One region of the Oceanobacillus timonensis genome, then DNA from elsewhere that is predicted to be linked to it. Evidence: riboswitches for the same ligand, from Rfam matches in the RefSeq annotation. Region 1 holds a riboswitch; the other holds the start of a gene.
What was found. Region 1 has a riboswitch for preQ1 ahead of queF (preQ(1) synthase). Riboswitches for the same ligand answer to the same signal wherever they lie in the genome.
Positions count from the first base shown of each region.

Region 2: linked by a shared signal. The riboswitch ahead of queC (7-cyano-7-deazaguanine synthase QueC) and the one ahead of queF (preQ(1) synthase) in region 1 are both predicted to bind preQ1.

Region 1 is NZ_LT800497.1:3,559,989-3,567,418, reverse strand. It holds partial or broken gene B7E05_RS22470 (ZinT/AdcA family metal-binding protein) at 1-382, shown strand, start outside; gene B7E05_RS17495 (alpha/beta fold hydrolase) at 713-1,519, shown strand; gene murB (UDP-N-acetylmuramate dehydrogenase) at 1,701-2,630, shown strand; PreQ1 riboswitch class I at 2,779-2,825, shown strand; gene queF (preQ(1) synthase) at 2,925-3,422, shown strand; gene B7E05_RS17480 (queuosine precursor transporter) at 3,470-4,105, shown strand; gene ytzI (YtzI protein) at 4,526-4,708, shown strand; gene B7E05_RS17470 (right-handed parallel beta-helix repeat-containing protein) at 4,727-6,061, shown strand; gene B7E05_RS17465 (hypothetical protein) at 6,166-6,474, shown strand; gene B7E05_RS17460 (M15 family metallopeptidase) at 6,569-7,126, opposite strand; gene B7E05_RS17455 (glycerol-3-phosphate acyltransferase) at 7,389-7,430, shown strand, end outside.
Region 2 is NZ_LT800497.1:2,530,933-2,538,362, forward strand. It holds gene B7E05_RS12335 (sulfite exporter TauE/SafE family protein) at 1-449, shown strand, start outside; gene queE (7-carboxy-7-deazaguanine synthase QueE) at 559-1,287, opposite strand; gene queD (6-carboxytetrahydropterin synthase QueD) at 1,280-1,747, opposite strand; gene queC (7-cyano-7-deazaguanine synthase QueC) at 1,747-2,418, opposite strand; PreQ1 riboswitch class I at 2,504-2,548, opposite strand; gene B7E05_RS12355 (thioesterase family protein) at 2,767-3,243, opposite strand; gene B7E05_RS12360 (3-hydroxyacyl-CoA dehydrogenase NAD-binding domain-containing protein) at 3,230-4,198, opposite strand; gene B7E05_RS12365 (beta-keto acid cleavage family enzyme) at 4,209-5,093, opposite strand; gene B7E05_RS12370 (GbsR/MarR family transcriptional regulator) at 5,083-5,673, opposite strand; gene B7E05_RS12375 (betaine/proline/choline family ABC transporter ATP-binding protein) at 5,932-7,083, shown strand; gene B7E05_RS12380 (ABC transporter permease) at 7,099-7,430, shown strand, end outside.

The sequences.
Region 1 (7,430 bases):
GGATGAATATAAAGATTATTATACTACTGGCTACGAAACAGATGTAGAGCGTATCGTTATTGATGGAGATGAAATCACTTTTTACGAAAATGGCGAAGAGCACACAGGAACGTATGCTTATGACAGCTATGAAATTCTTGAATATGAAGCTGGAAACCGCGGCGTTCGTTATATTTTCGAACTAGAGGGAGAAGATGACGAAAACCTGCCGGCATATATTCAATTTAGTGACCATGGAATTGCTCCTGGTGAATCATGGCATTTCCACTTGTTCATGGGTGATGACAATGAAGAGGTATTAGAAGAAATGGACAATTGGCCGACTTACTATCCATCTGATTTAGGTGAAGATGAGATTGTACATGAATTAATTGCACACTAAGATTTAAAGCAAATGGAAGCTGTTTTAACATGCAGTTTCTATTTGCTTTTTTTCATTAGATGAGGGTTTATAAAACAAGACATATAATATGAAGAAATCTGTATTGGCACTTTTCGTTTTACAAAATACACATGATTCTCAAACTCTTTTGTATTTGTTATATTCCTTTATTTATTGTTTCTGAGTAAATAACATACCTATATCGTAAAAAAAAATATATATAAAGGTTAAGAAATGGTGTTCCGAAAAAGGAACGATGTTATAATAGCTACGTGCTTTTGGTTATGATACAAACACAGATTTACAAAAGAAATAGAGGGAAATAAATAGATGAAAAAGCAGATTGTTATTATTATTTTAAGTGTACTCGTTGTCAGCGGTGCTGCTTTGAGTGTTTACTTTTATCAAAAGGATAAGACGCAAGCTGGAGAATATACAGGAGCACCGACTGTTTTTATACATGGTTATAAAGGGACGGAAAGATCGTTTTCCCATATGCTTGACCGTTTTGAAAATATGTACCAATGGGGAAATAAAGGTTTTATCTATTATGTGAAAGAAAATGGAGATATCGTCGATTATAACTTAAATAATGGAAGATATGCGCCGACATTTGTGCAGATTGTTTTAGAAGATAATCGTGCCAGCTTTGAAGATAGTACGGAATGGGTCGCCAAAGTGCTGCTTCATCTAAAGAATAATTATCGAGTGGAAGAAGTGAACTTAATCGGACATTCAATGGGCGGTATCTTAGCAGTGAAATATACAATGGAATATACACGAAATGAATATCCGACAGTCAATAAACTGGTTGCAATCGGCAGTCCGTTTGATGGTATTTATAACCAAGGATATTTTGAAATTCATCAAGATGCGGCGGCGGAGGACTTGAAGCCGGATTCGCATGCATTAAATATGTTGCGGGAAAATATGTTTCCGGCAGATGTAAATGTGTACAGTATAGCTAGTACCGGAGATTCTGTTGCTGTGCCGGAAAGTGTGAAAACATTGAGGTATATGATACCCGAGAAAAATTTTAAAGAGACCATTATTGATGATCCGCATCTCACACACAGTGCGTTACATGAAAGTTTGCAAATTGATAAATTGATTCATAGCTTTTTGTGGCAAGATTAATCAGATTCAACTACAATAGTATAGGATTGTTTTATCAATATAAGTTTCACTTTATTAAAAGGACTTCCGTTATATGAAAATGGACGGCCGCAGCGGCTGTTTTCATACAGTCGAAAGAACAAGTAAGAATAACAAAGTCAAAATAGCTACATCGTTTTTGACAGATAAAAGGATTGATAGCATGAATAAATACCATCATCTCTATGAACAATTAAGTCAACATACAGATAAAAATAATGTCCTGATGAATGAGCCGATTAGGAAACATACGTATACCAGATTAGGCGGGACGGCGGATTTTTATATTACTCCATCAACGTATGAAGAGGTACAGGCGATTATCCGTTTTGCCAACCAGGAAAATGTACCATTTACAATGCTGGGAAATGGTTCTAATTTGATTGTGAAAGATGGAGGCATCCGCGGGATTGTGATGAACTTGCAGCAATTGTCGTCGATTTGGAGAGAAGGAGAGAACGTCATCTCCCAGAGTGGGGCAAGAATTATTGATGCCTCTCGTTACGCTTTAAAAGAAGAACTTGCCGGACTGGAATTTGCTTGTGGAATTCCAGGTTCAGTTGGCGGAGCATTGTATATGAACGCAGGGGCGTATGGCGGAGAAATTAAAGATGCTTTGGAAAGTGCCGTGGTTGCAACAAAAGATGGTGACCTGCTTACATTACCTGCTGGCCAATTAGGCTTGAGCTACCGCACAAGTAATATTCCGGACAATGGATATATTGTCCTGGAAGCAACATTCGCTCTCAAACCCGGTAACAAGGAAGAAATTAAAGAAGCGATGGATGATCTTACATACAAAAGAGAATCCAAACAACCGCTTGAATACCCGTCTTGCGGCAGCGTGTTCAAACGTCCTCCTGGTTTTTTTGCCGGAAAACTGATTCAAGACAGTGATCTTCAAGGGAAGCAAATTGGAGGAGCAGAAGTTTCCACGAAACATGCCGGTTTTATTGTTAATAAAAATAATGCAACAGCATCGGAATATATTTCATTAATTGAATTTGTCCAGGCAGCGGTCAAAGAAAAGTTTGCTGTGCAGTTAGAGCGTGAAGTGCGGATTATTGGTGAAGACGGGGAAGAAAACAGGTAATAGATATATTCCGGGTTTCGAAGCTGATACCTGGAATATGTCTTATACTATGCAATGATTAGGGAGGTTTCACGGGCAGTTGTCATATAAAGTAAGATTGACATCCCAAAGGTTCCTTCTTATAATTGGTAATGTTAGTTTCAATTAACAGGTAGAGGTTCTTAGCGTAAACCCTCTCTAAAAAACTAAGGACAATTTGTGATTATCCAGTCATGTTCCTTAGGGGCATGGCTTTTTTGTGTTTAAAAGCATGAAAAGAAAAATACAGATGTACATCAAAGGAGGTGGAGCAACATGGCAGGAAGAAGTGAGAAAGAACTGCAGGAAATGGAATTATTGGGAAATCAGGAGACTTCCTATGCATTTAATTACACCCCGGAAGTGTTAGAGACATTTGATAATCAGCATCCTGGCCGGGATTATTTTGTTAAATTAAATTGTCCGGAATTTACAACACTTTGTCCCAAAACCAATCAGCCTGATTTTGGAACCATTTATATCAGCTATATTCCGAATATCAAAATGGTAGAAAGTAAATCGTTAAAATTATATTTATTCAGTTTCCGAAACCATGGTGATTTCCATGAGGATTGTGTCAATATTATTATGAATGATTTAATCGATTTGATGGATCCGCGTTATATTGAAGTAAGAGGAAAGTTTACACCGCGCGGGGGCATTTCCATTGACCCATATTGTAACTATGGAAAATCGGGTACGAAATTTGAAACAATGGCGGAAAACCGGTTGATGCAACACGATATGTATCCGGAGAAGGTAGATAATCGATAGAGGGAAACGTTAGATCCTTGAACCTTTGGAGAGAAGGGAACAGGGTAATGTATATTTATTTTAATGCTATTTTTGTCGGCTTGTTATTATTGTCGAATATTTTGTCGGTCAAACTATTTCAAATGGGAAGTATTGTATTGCCGGCAGCAGCGATTGTTTATGTGATTACTTATCTGATGACGGATGTGATTGGGGAGGTTTATGGAAAGAAAGCGGCCAGAAGAACGGTTCAGGCCGGATTTCTCACACAGGTGCTTGCGATGATATTTATCTATATTTCCATTCAGCTTCCACCAGCTGCGGATTTTCAGTCACAGGCTGCTTTTGAAGAAATTTTCAACGGGAGCTTCCGGATTATTCTGGCAAGCTTGGTTTCCTATTTTGTGAGCCAGCATCTGGATGTCTCGATTTTTCATACTTTAAAACAACGTCATGGAAGAAAAAAGTTATGGTTGCGTAATAATTTATCAACGATGACCAGTCAGCTCTTTGATACCATTTTGTTTATCATTATCGCTTTTTGGGGAGTTGTCCCGACCTCCGTGTTATTGGGAATGATTGTATCGCAATATATATGGAAGTTTACGGTGGCAGCGGTGGATACACCATTTGCGTATCTGCTTGTCCGCTGGGCGCGTAAATATGAAACAAAACATCAAACAGAGTTAGCAGAGGCTTCTTAAACAGGAAAAGCTAAAAGTTAACATTAATTAATAAGGAGGAAAACCAGTCAGGTACGATATCTGGCTGGTTCTTCTTTTGTAATACATATCAAAGTCCCTCTGTGATATAAAGGGAAACTTCAATCAGTGGGGTTTTCGACGCACAAGGTGTGCTAGTGCAAACATTGCGACGTCCTGTCCCAGGCGCCTTGATGGCCTGCATCCTGTAAGCCGGAATGAATCGACAGTTACTGGCTGATCTATCTCTCACTTAGAAATCATAATTTTCCTTCATTTCTTGAAGTAGGAATCTTATAGCCAGTCAAACTGCGATAAATAAAGGTGGATAAATGATTTTGCAGTTAATATGATAGAAATAGATTGAAAAGGGATACAGAGTTCACTAGGATAGAAGATAAGAAGAAACAATGGAGGTATATCATGGGGTCTTATATAGCAGTAATTGCTGTTTCTGTCATTGTAGTTGCAATGGTTGTTATTTTATCTTTAGTTACTTTGTCCAAAGGATATGGATATAAGCATACAATTGATCCGCTTCCTGGTGAAGAAGAGAAGAAGGATAAGGACAGTGCTGAGGAGAATCAGAACGAAGAAAAGAAATAAGTTTTTTAGGAGAAGGTCATGAAGAGAATGGGTTTATTTATGATTGCAGTGTGTGCCGCTGCTGGTGTTTTATTTGCTGTTTATTCGTTTTATTCTACAGATCAGGCAATTTACGTAGCGGTGGATGGAAGCGATCGAAATGAAGGTACATTGGAGCGTCCCTTTCAAACAATTGCTAAAGCCAGTGCGGAAGCGGAGGCAGGCACGACGGTGTATATCCGGGAAGGGACGTATAAAGAGCCGTTAGTTGTCCAGCACAGCGGCACGGAGCACAAGCCGATCACCTTTCAAGCGTATGAAGAGGAAGAAGTTATTTTGGATGGTGAGAATCTGAATGCTGCAGATGGTAATCTTGCGCTTGTTGTTCTGGAAGGAAAAAATGACATAAACATAGAAGGATTAACTTTCAAAAATGTAACAACAGGTATAATGGATGAAACAGTAATGGGGATTTTTATCACTGGTTCCAGCAGTCATATTACCGTGAAGAATAATACTGTCCAAGGAATAAAAACATGGCATAAAGAAGGAAATGGACATGGAATTGCGGTATATGGTACTGACTCGATGAAGGATATAAATATCATAGATAATATCGTGGAGGATCTAAAGCTGGGCACCAGTGAATCCATTGTATTAAATGGAGATATTGATGGGTTTGCGGTAGATGGAAATACGATTCAGTACAGTGATAATATCGGAATTGATTTGATAGGATATGAAGGGGTTGCCAATAATCCTGCTGCGGATTATGTCCGTAATGGGACGGTACAGAATAATACGGTCCACCATGTCTCCTCGTTTACAAATCCGGCGTACGACGGCGAGTATAGTGCGGCGGCTATTTATGTAGATGGCGGAAAAGATATCCTGATTAAGAAAAATGAATTATATGAGAATGATATAGGGATTGAAGCTACTTCAGAACACGCCGGGAAATATGCTGAGAATATTCAAATGACAGATAATCTGATTTCGAATAACTTTTATACTGGAATAGCTATAGGCGGCTATGATGAAGAGAGAGGCGGCACTCGCAATACGCTGATGATGAATAATACCCTGTATCACAATGACATGAAAGACTTAGACGGCGGACAGCTTTTGCTACAGTATAATGTACATGATAATGAAATAAAGGAAAATAAATTTACGGCTGGTCCATCACGTATTTTCATTGCGAATTTCTTTCGAGAAAACAGAGATAATTATCTGGGGGAGAATATGTATTATCGGGAACAGGACAAAAAAGGCATCTGGATTTGGAAGGACGAGGAATATAACTCTTTTTCTGCATTTAAAAAAGCTTCCGGAAGTGATGAGACTTCACAATATGTGGATGCAGAGAAATGAAGTGGGTTTCGCTGTCTTTGTTAGAGGATGTTTTTTATTCATTCAAATGAGAAGTTTTAGACCTTCCAAAATAGGTAATATTTCTATAAGGGAGGTTTTCCAAAATGGCACGAAAGAAATACTATGTCACTGTTGATACAGAAGAAGTTAGTGAGGTTTCGCTGCCTGAAAACGGGATTGAGTATGAAATATATGCGACACAGGAAGAGGTAAAAGAAATAGAAGTACTGTTTGCGAGAAAAGATAAAAATGCCAAAGATGCAGTTAAATTTGTGGGGAAACCGTTTGATGAGCGGCCTGTAGATAGAAAACGGGATAACTATGAGGCATATCTGATTGCCATTTATCGCAAATTGTATGATTTGGGAACCGATGAAACAAAGAACGAAATAAAAGAACTTCATCTCTTTTAAAAGTAGATGTTTCAAAAAGAAATTCAGGCAGATGGTATGGCGCTTGAATTTCTTTTTTTAATAATTTTGCAGAATATATATGACAGCTGCTATCTTATTCATCTTCAACAGGAGGGCGGTATCCTCGTTGCAGTTCAGAAATGCTCAAACCGAATGTCATTTGCAGATGAGGATAGTCTGGAAAACGGTTGAAATCCCCGCCCCATTCAAACCCTAAATCCTTTGCAATTTCGGCAACTTCAAACCAGTCTGATTCGCCATTGTCATTTCCGTCATAATCGATATCCCAAATAATTTCTCCGTCATTGTCTCGAATGGCATAGTCCACAGCCAGCCCATAATTATGGTAGCTCTCCCCAGCTCTGGCATGCGTTATAATGTCTCTTTCATCTTCCCTGCCTCTTGCATACATTGCCTCTTGTTCTTCATCTGTACGTAAACCATCTGTTATAACGACCTCTATATCTATATCATCAGCACGTTCCATTAATGTTTCTACCGCTTCCTGGACTTCGGGATGGAGATCTGTTATTGTTTCCCCTTCTTCTGCCCGGTCATAAGCAGGGTCTGTCAGCTGATACAGCCAGAAAAGGAAGCCTATAAAAAGAATAATGGCAACCCAGGAAAGCGTAAAATGCTTGAAAGCTTTCATTCGTTATGTCGAACTCCTTTAGTGAAATATTCTTTCCTATTTAGGATAACACGAAGCCTCTTTGAAAGAAGAGTTGAACAACTTAAGAACCATGATTATTGCAGTATGAACCATCTGTTGTGCCCCGTTTGAACAGGGGAGGCAAAGCTCCCACACTGCATATCATTCCATTTTATCTGCAGGATATCATTAGCGAATTGATTTCTTACAGGAATAGGACATATAATAAAGAAAATAGTACTGAAATTTGGAGGTAATAAACATGTATTACCTTATTAGCTGTCTGATAGGCTATGTTTTTGGT
Region 2 (7,430 bases), 1.0 Mb from region 1:
TTATTCTATCCGCCATACTATTGTGGATTCGTGTAACAGCAGGATTTGGCAGGTTTGCTACACAAGATTTCGCAGAGAAAAACCGTTCCTCAAGAAGCAGGTTTTGGATGACAGCTGCAGGAATCGGTATCGTGACTGGCTTACTATCAGGGGCTTTCGGAATTGGCTCGACGCCGTTTATCCAAATCGGATTCCTTGTTTTCTTCGGTTTATCGCTTCAGCTTTCCGCGGGTACGACGATGCTTGTTATTATACCGATTGCACTGGTTGGCGGTATCGGTTATTATTCCGTCGGTTTTCTCGATTTAACATTATTTATCGAAGTCGTTATCGGAACGATTATCGGTTCTTATATTGGTGCTAAATTTACCACCAGGTTAAACCCGATAATCTTAAAAATTGCGATGGTTGCAGTGCCGCTGATTGGCGGAATTATTTTGTTGATTTAGATTTCTATCCATTCAGAGAAATGCCAGAAAATGAAATAAACTATTACCCTATCAAAAAGACGATAATTCTTACAGTCTTTTTAATAGGATAATAGCTTTTTCTCTCTTATTATACCCCTCGCTTATTTCCCCAAACTAATGCATGTACTTGCGGCAGAACGCGAACCCGATTCAGCACAGTGGATGCCACGACTTGATCAATCAACCATTCATACTTATTCAATAAATGCCTGGATAATTGCTGTGGCTCTATTTCCTCTAAATCATCATTCCCTACCTGCAGGAAAAAAGCAAGCTTCGGATAACGCTGATGTACTTTTTCAGCATAGCGAAGATCTTCTTGATCAAAAATCACTATCTTTAAGCTGGTATGTACCAATCGCTCATTAACTTCCAATTGATGAATAATATCATCTAACTTCTCCCAGTTTGTTTTCATCTTAGAACTTGGGGGCTTGGGAGATATGGTCAGATCATCAATTTTAACAAACCAATCCTGATAACGGCTTCCTTGGGTTTCCAGAGCCACCTCAATATGATGCTCCTGAAGCACATCAATCAAATCGTCCATAGCGGATAACAAAGCTGGATTCCCGCCTGAAATCGTCACATGGTCAAAGTGATTCCCTCCTATTTCTTGCAGCCGCTGCCAAATTTCCGTACTCGTCATTGGAACGACATCTTCTTTCGCACTCCCATCCCAAGTGAAGGCAGAATCGCACCAGGCGCACCGGTAATCACATCCGGCGGTCCGAACGAACATCGTTTTTCTTCCTACCACCATGCCTTCTCCTTGAATCGTGGGACCGAATATTTCTAAAACAGGTATTTTACGCATGGTACATCCACTCCCGTCTTGCTTCTGCATAGCTTGTCGGTGTTTCAAATAACCGCACAAATTCCACCTGGCATTGGTTGGGAAGTTCTTGGACAGCTGCTTCCATTTGTTCGAACATCCAGACAACCATATTTTCTGCTGTTGTATTCATTTTCGGTAAAGTTTCATTGACATAACGGTGATCCAGGAATATTTCCAACTTGTCTTTCCAAATCTCTTTGATATCCCCAAAATCAATCACCATCCCTATATTATCCACAAAACCGCTGATACCGAATACGACTCGATACGTGTGGCCATGAAGATTCTTACATTTCCCCTCATAACAATGAAGATGGTGTGCAGCATCAAACGTAAATTCCTTACTTACCATCACCCGTTTCTGATGATAAGCCAGCTGTTCCCTATGAATATCCTCGTCCAGTTTTTGCAACGCTTCAACAATACGAAATCCATACATTACGGATGCACTTCCTGTCTTCTTGCCAGATATTGATCTAAGCCACGCTGGCGCAATTGACATGCCGGACATTCGCCGCATCCTGCACCTCTCACGCCATTATAGCAGGTTAATGTCCGCTCTCTGACATAATCAAAGGCTTGCAGATCGTCCGCCATCTCCCATGTTTCTGCTTTATCCAGCCACATTAACGGTGTATGGATGACAAAGTCTTCATCCATAGAAAGATTCAAGGTGACATTTAATGATTTGGTAAAGATATCGCGGCAATCCGGATATCCGCTAAAATCGGTTTCACATACACCGGTGACGATGTGTTTCGCGTCGATTTGATTCGCTAGGATGGTTGCAAAAGATAAAAATAGCAAATTTCTGCCCGGTACAAATGTATTGGGAATACCACCATCTTCTGCGTTCTCTACTTCGATATCATCTCTTGTTAACGCATTGGGAGCTAATTGATTCAGTAAAGACATATCTAAAATATGGTGCTTCAATCCTTGATCTGCAGCAATTTCCTTTGCCACCTCAATCTCTAAACTGTGGCGCTGACTGTAGTCAAAGGTAACTAACTCTACATGTTCAAATTTTTCCAATGCCCAAAACAAACAAGTGGTGCTATCCTGGCCGCCGCTAAAAACAACGACTGCCCGCTTATTATTTTTTTCCATAAAAAAATCCCCTTTCCAATTTGAAAAAGAGAATTCTATACACCCAGAAATATAAAAAACCATATCTAAGGTTTCATTAGTATGGCTATCCTTAGTTTTTTATAGAGGGTGTACCTAGAACCTCTCCTACGTATGAAGTAGACTTTATTCATTTTTCATTCAAATGGCAGTATAACATATTTTTTATACGTATGCTTCTATTTTCTGTTTTTCATGTTTCTCCAGCGAGATTGGATTAGAATCTATATGCTTTGCTTTTTATTCTAATATAGTAAGTGCTCCCTTACCGGATACAGGAAATATTTATTATTCCCTCCTGCCAATAAGAGAGCACATCACATACGATAACTATTCTTTTTTCTTGCGAATCCCCATCGGTTTATTCGCTCCCGCAGGCCAGTCTGCTTCCGCTAATTGCGGTAATTGTTTCACTTCTGCTTCAACCAATTCCGGAAATGGCGCCGGGCGTCCAGATGATACATCCATGCCCATCACCATCTGTTCACTGGTTGCCACTGTGTCATTTTCTTTATTCTTCATTTCAAACCAGAGATGCATCCGTTTTGCATCCCGATTCAGCACGGTGACACAGGTATGCAGTTCTTCGTTTTCATGAGCTTCTTTGACATATTTAATATGTGCCTCCAGGGTGAAAATGGTGTAAGCATATGCTTTTCTTCCATCTTCATCCAGACCAATGTCATCGATTAAAGCGTCCAGGCTGTAACTGAAAATCAAAGCATAGGACGCATCATTCAAGTGGCCGTTATAATCGACCCATTCAGGGAGCACACGACCTTTCCATATTTGCTTACTTTCTGTCATAAGGAAGCAACCTTTCTGCTGGCCAGAAACCTTCTTCCTCTAACAGCGCCATTAATTTAATTAAGAAACGGTCACGGCGATGTTCCAGATCTTCAATTGGGACATCCCCACTTTGTTCTGCGGTTCCTGAAATGACTTTTTCACTTAATTCCTCCGTCAACTCGGGAGCGACAAGGCGTGTCCAAGGAAGTTTCAATGCAGGTCCGAATTGTTCCAGCATGTGCCTCATACCATCCTTGCCGCCAGCTAAATGAAGTGTCAAAAATGGTCCCATCAAGGCCCAGCGAAGACCAGGTCCATAAACAATGGCTTTATCTACTTCTTCCGTAGTCGCTACGCCATCATTCACGATATGAAGTCCTTCACGCCAGATTGCTTCCATCAGTCTGTCACCAATATGGCCGTCAATTTCCCCTTTCATCACAAGCGGCTTCATATGCATGTCTTCATACATTTTTTCTGCTTTTTCCATGTAACTTTTTTCCGTCTGTTTGCCACCTGCAATTTCTACAAGCGGGATTAAGTAAACTGGATTAAATGGATGCGCGACAACAACCCGTTCCGGATGATGCACGCAATCCGCCTGCAGTACAGAAGGCATGTATCCCGAGGTACTGGATGCAATAATTGCGGTTGGTTTTGTTGCTGCATCCACTTGAGCCAGCACTTTTTTCTTCAATGCTTCCTGCTCCGGAACATTTTCCTGTACCAGATCTGCTTCTTTTACCGCTTCTTCTAAGGTGTCATAAAAGGTAAGGTTTTCCTTTGCTGCTTCATTGCTTATTCCGTATTCTTCTAATGTTACCCAAATATCATCTATCATTTTTTCTGTTTTTTCTTTTGCGCCGGGAGCCGGGTCAAAAGCATGGACTTGATGTCCGCCTGCTAAAAAGCGGGCAATCCAGCCATTACCGATAACACCGGTACCTAAAACGGCCATTGTTTTTTGTGCCATAGTTCACCTCTTAGGAATTAAATTTTCTTAAACTTAACAGTTCTCTTGCTTCAGCTGCTGTCATTGGTTCCAGCTTTACACTGTTTAAAATGTTAACAGCTTGGTCTACCAGCTGCGCATTGGTGCCGAGTACACCTTTTTCCAAGTATAGATTATCTTCTAATCCAACACGGACATTTCCGCCAAGTAAAGCAGCCTGCGCTACGATCGGCAGCTGCATACGGCCGATACCGAAAGCGGACCAGTGGGACCCTTCGACAACGCGTCTTTTCATATATTCGATCGTTTCTGCATCTGCATCTGCGCCCCATGGAATACCAAGACAAAACTGATACATCGGCGATCCTTCCACCAATCCTTCTGAAATCAATTGATTGGCAAGGCGGATATGCCCTGTATCAAATACTTCCATTTCCGGTTTTACGCCGCTTTCTTTAATCATCTTGGCATGCTCACGTAACCAATCTTCCGGTCCTAAGTAAACCTGATTGCCAAAGTTCAAGCTGCCACAGTCCAGTGTAGTGAGTTCCGGAAGCAGTTTTCCGACTGGTTCATGCCGCTCTTTTGGTGTTTGAATATCTGTACCAGGTCCGCCCTGTGTCGGATTTTCGAGATCAGGAACAAAGTCGCCGCCGCCACCGGCCGTAATGTTAATAATCACGTCTGTGTCGGATTCGCGGATTCGTTCTACCGTCTCTTTAAAAAGGTCCACATCGTGACTGAGTTTTCCCGTCTTCGGGTCACGAACGTGAATATGTGCAATGGCAGCACCTGCTTTTGCGGATTCAATCGCAGCGTCGGCAATTTCTTTTGGTGTAATCGGAACATGTCTGCTTTTTTCCGTTGTATCTCCAGCACCAGTCAATGCTGCGGTAATAATACGTTTATTTTTCATGATGCGTTTCCTCCTTCGTATTTGGGGTGACAATAGGAACATGTTTAAAAATCTCGCCACTTTCAAAAAAAGTCACAAGACCATCAATCCATTGATAGTAAGCTTGCCATTCATCTAATTCTTTTTGTAAACTTTCCATCCGATTCTTTACTTCCTCTGGGGAATCTTCCGTCAAGTATGTCTCTAAATGATGGATTTGTTCTCTCAAACGACGTTCTAAATTGGTATTACGCTTTACGACTTCCGACCAATTCCTTGTAAACAAGGATATAAACGTCTGCGCATAATCGCGTTCTACATTGTAATGGTCTTTACGGCTTCCTTTCACATATTCTTTTTCTGCAATATCAAGTGAAATCATTTCCCGCATGACCTGGCTCATCCTGGTTTTACTCATACCTGTTTCGCCAGCAAGTGCATCCAATGTCATCGCCTCCCGGTTCATATAAATAATACCGAGCAGACGCCCAATTGTAGACGACACACCAAAGGTCTCCATATTATCAGCAATACGATCTGTAAGAAGATTTTCGCAAGCTCGAATTTCCTGAAGCAATTGATTGTTTGAATATGATTCCATCGTCAAGCCCCCTTTTACTGTATATGAGCTACTTTATCACGGATTAAATAAAAATCAAAAAATCATATTTGATAGATATCCGGAGTAATTAAAAGCAATTCTAAGATAAACCCTTACATAAAGTTTGTAAAGTTTAAATTGCACAGATTATACGATTAGAATCGATTTTTTCGGGTTTTCATTTTTATAGGATAATTTATTATACTTTTTAAAGTCTGATTTTAAGTTTTGACGGAATAAGTTATGGAGGTGCTTTGAATGCTAGAATTTAAAGAAGTCACAAAAAAATTCGACGGAAACGATACTCCTTCTGTTCATAAGCTGAACTTGAACGTGGAGCGGGGAGAATTTGTCGTTTTTATAGGACCAAGCGGATGTGGAAAAACCACAACAATGAAAATGATTAACCGTCTAATCGAACCTACTGGTGGAGAAATTTTGGTAGACGGCACCAATATTTTAGAGCAGGATGCTGTCCAACTTCGACGTTCCATCGGCTATGTCATACAGCAAATTGGTTTAATGCCTCATATGACAGTAGGAGAAAATATATCTCTGGTAGGTTCCCTATTAAAATGGAATAAAGAAAAACAAAGGGAACGGGCTAAAGAACTGATTTCCATGGTTCATTTACCGGAAGATTATTTAGATCGTTATCCGCATGAGTTAAGTGGCGGTCAGCAGCAGCGAATCGGGGTACTTAGGGCGTTGGCTACGAATCCGCCGTTAATTTTAATGGACGAACCTTTTGGCGCACTTGATCCAATCACACGTGACGGCTTACAAGAAGAATTTAAGAAGCTTCAAAAAGAAATGAATAAAACCATTGTATTTGTCACACATGATATGGATGAAGCAATCAAACTCGCTGATAAAATCGTTATCATGAATCAAGGTGAAATTGTCCAGGTTGGTACACCGGATGATATTCTCCGTCATCCAGCAACTGAATTTGTAGAAGACTTTATCGGCAAAGACCGCTTATTAGAAAGCCGTCCGGAAGTCACTTTTGTCGAACAGATTATGAACCCGGACCCGATTACAATAGACGAAGAAAGCAGTTTAAGAGATGCTATCCAAAGAATGCATGCCAATCGGGTTGATTCTCTGCTGGTCGTTGATGAATCCGGTACTTTAAAAGGATATATCGATATTGAAATGGTTGATTCCAACTACAAAAAGAAAAATCATGTTTATGAAGTGATGGATACCGCAAAATATGCGGTTGATAAAAATAGTCGGCTCCGAGATACGATGCATCGTATGCTCCGGCGTGGCAGCAGTTACGTACCAGTTGTAACAGATGATAATAAACTGGCCGGTATTGTAACGAGAGCAACGCTTGCAGATATGGTTTATAACACTATCTGGGGTGATGAAACAGCAGAAGTCGGCAAAATGGAATCCTAAGGAGGCAGGAAAATAATGCAAACAATGATGGATACACTCTCATCTTATGGGTGGGAGTTGCTGGAAAAAACGGGAGAGCATTTGTATATCTCGATCGCCGCTATCGTGTTAGGCATACTCGTTGCTGTCCCGTTAGGAATTTTACTGACCCGGATACCAAGCAAAGCAGCGGATCGGTTTATATCGTTCGTAGGTATACTGCAGACCGTCCCTAGTCTGGCCATTTTAGCTTTTTTAATGCCTTTTCTGGGCGTAGGTACTATCCCTGCGATTATTGCTTTATTTATTTATTCTGTGCTTCCCATACTTAGAAATACGTATACCGGTGTTATGGAAGTAAATACAAG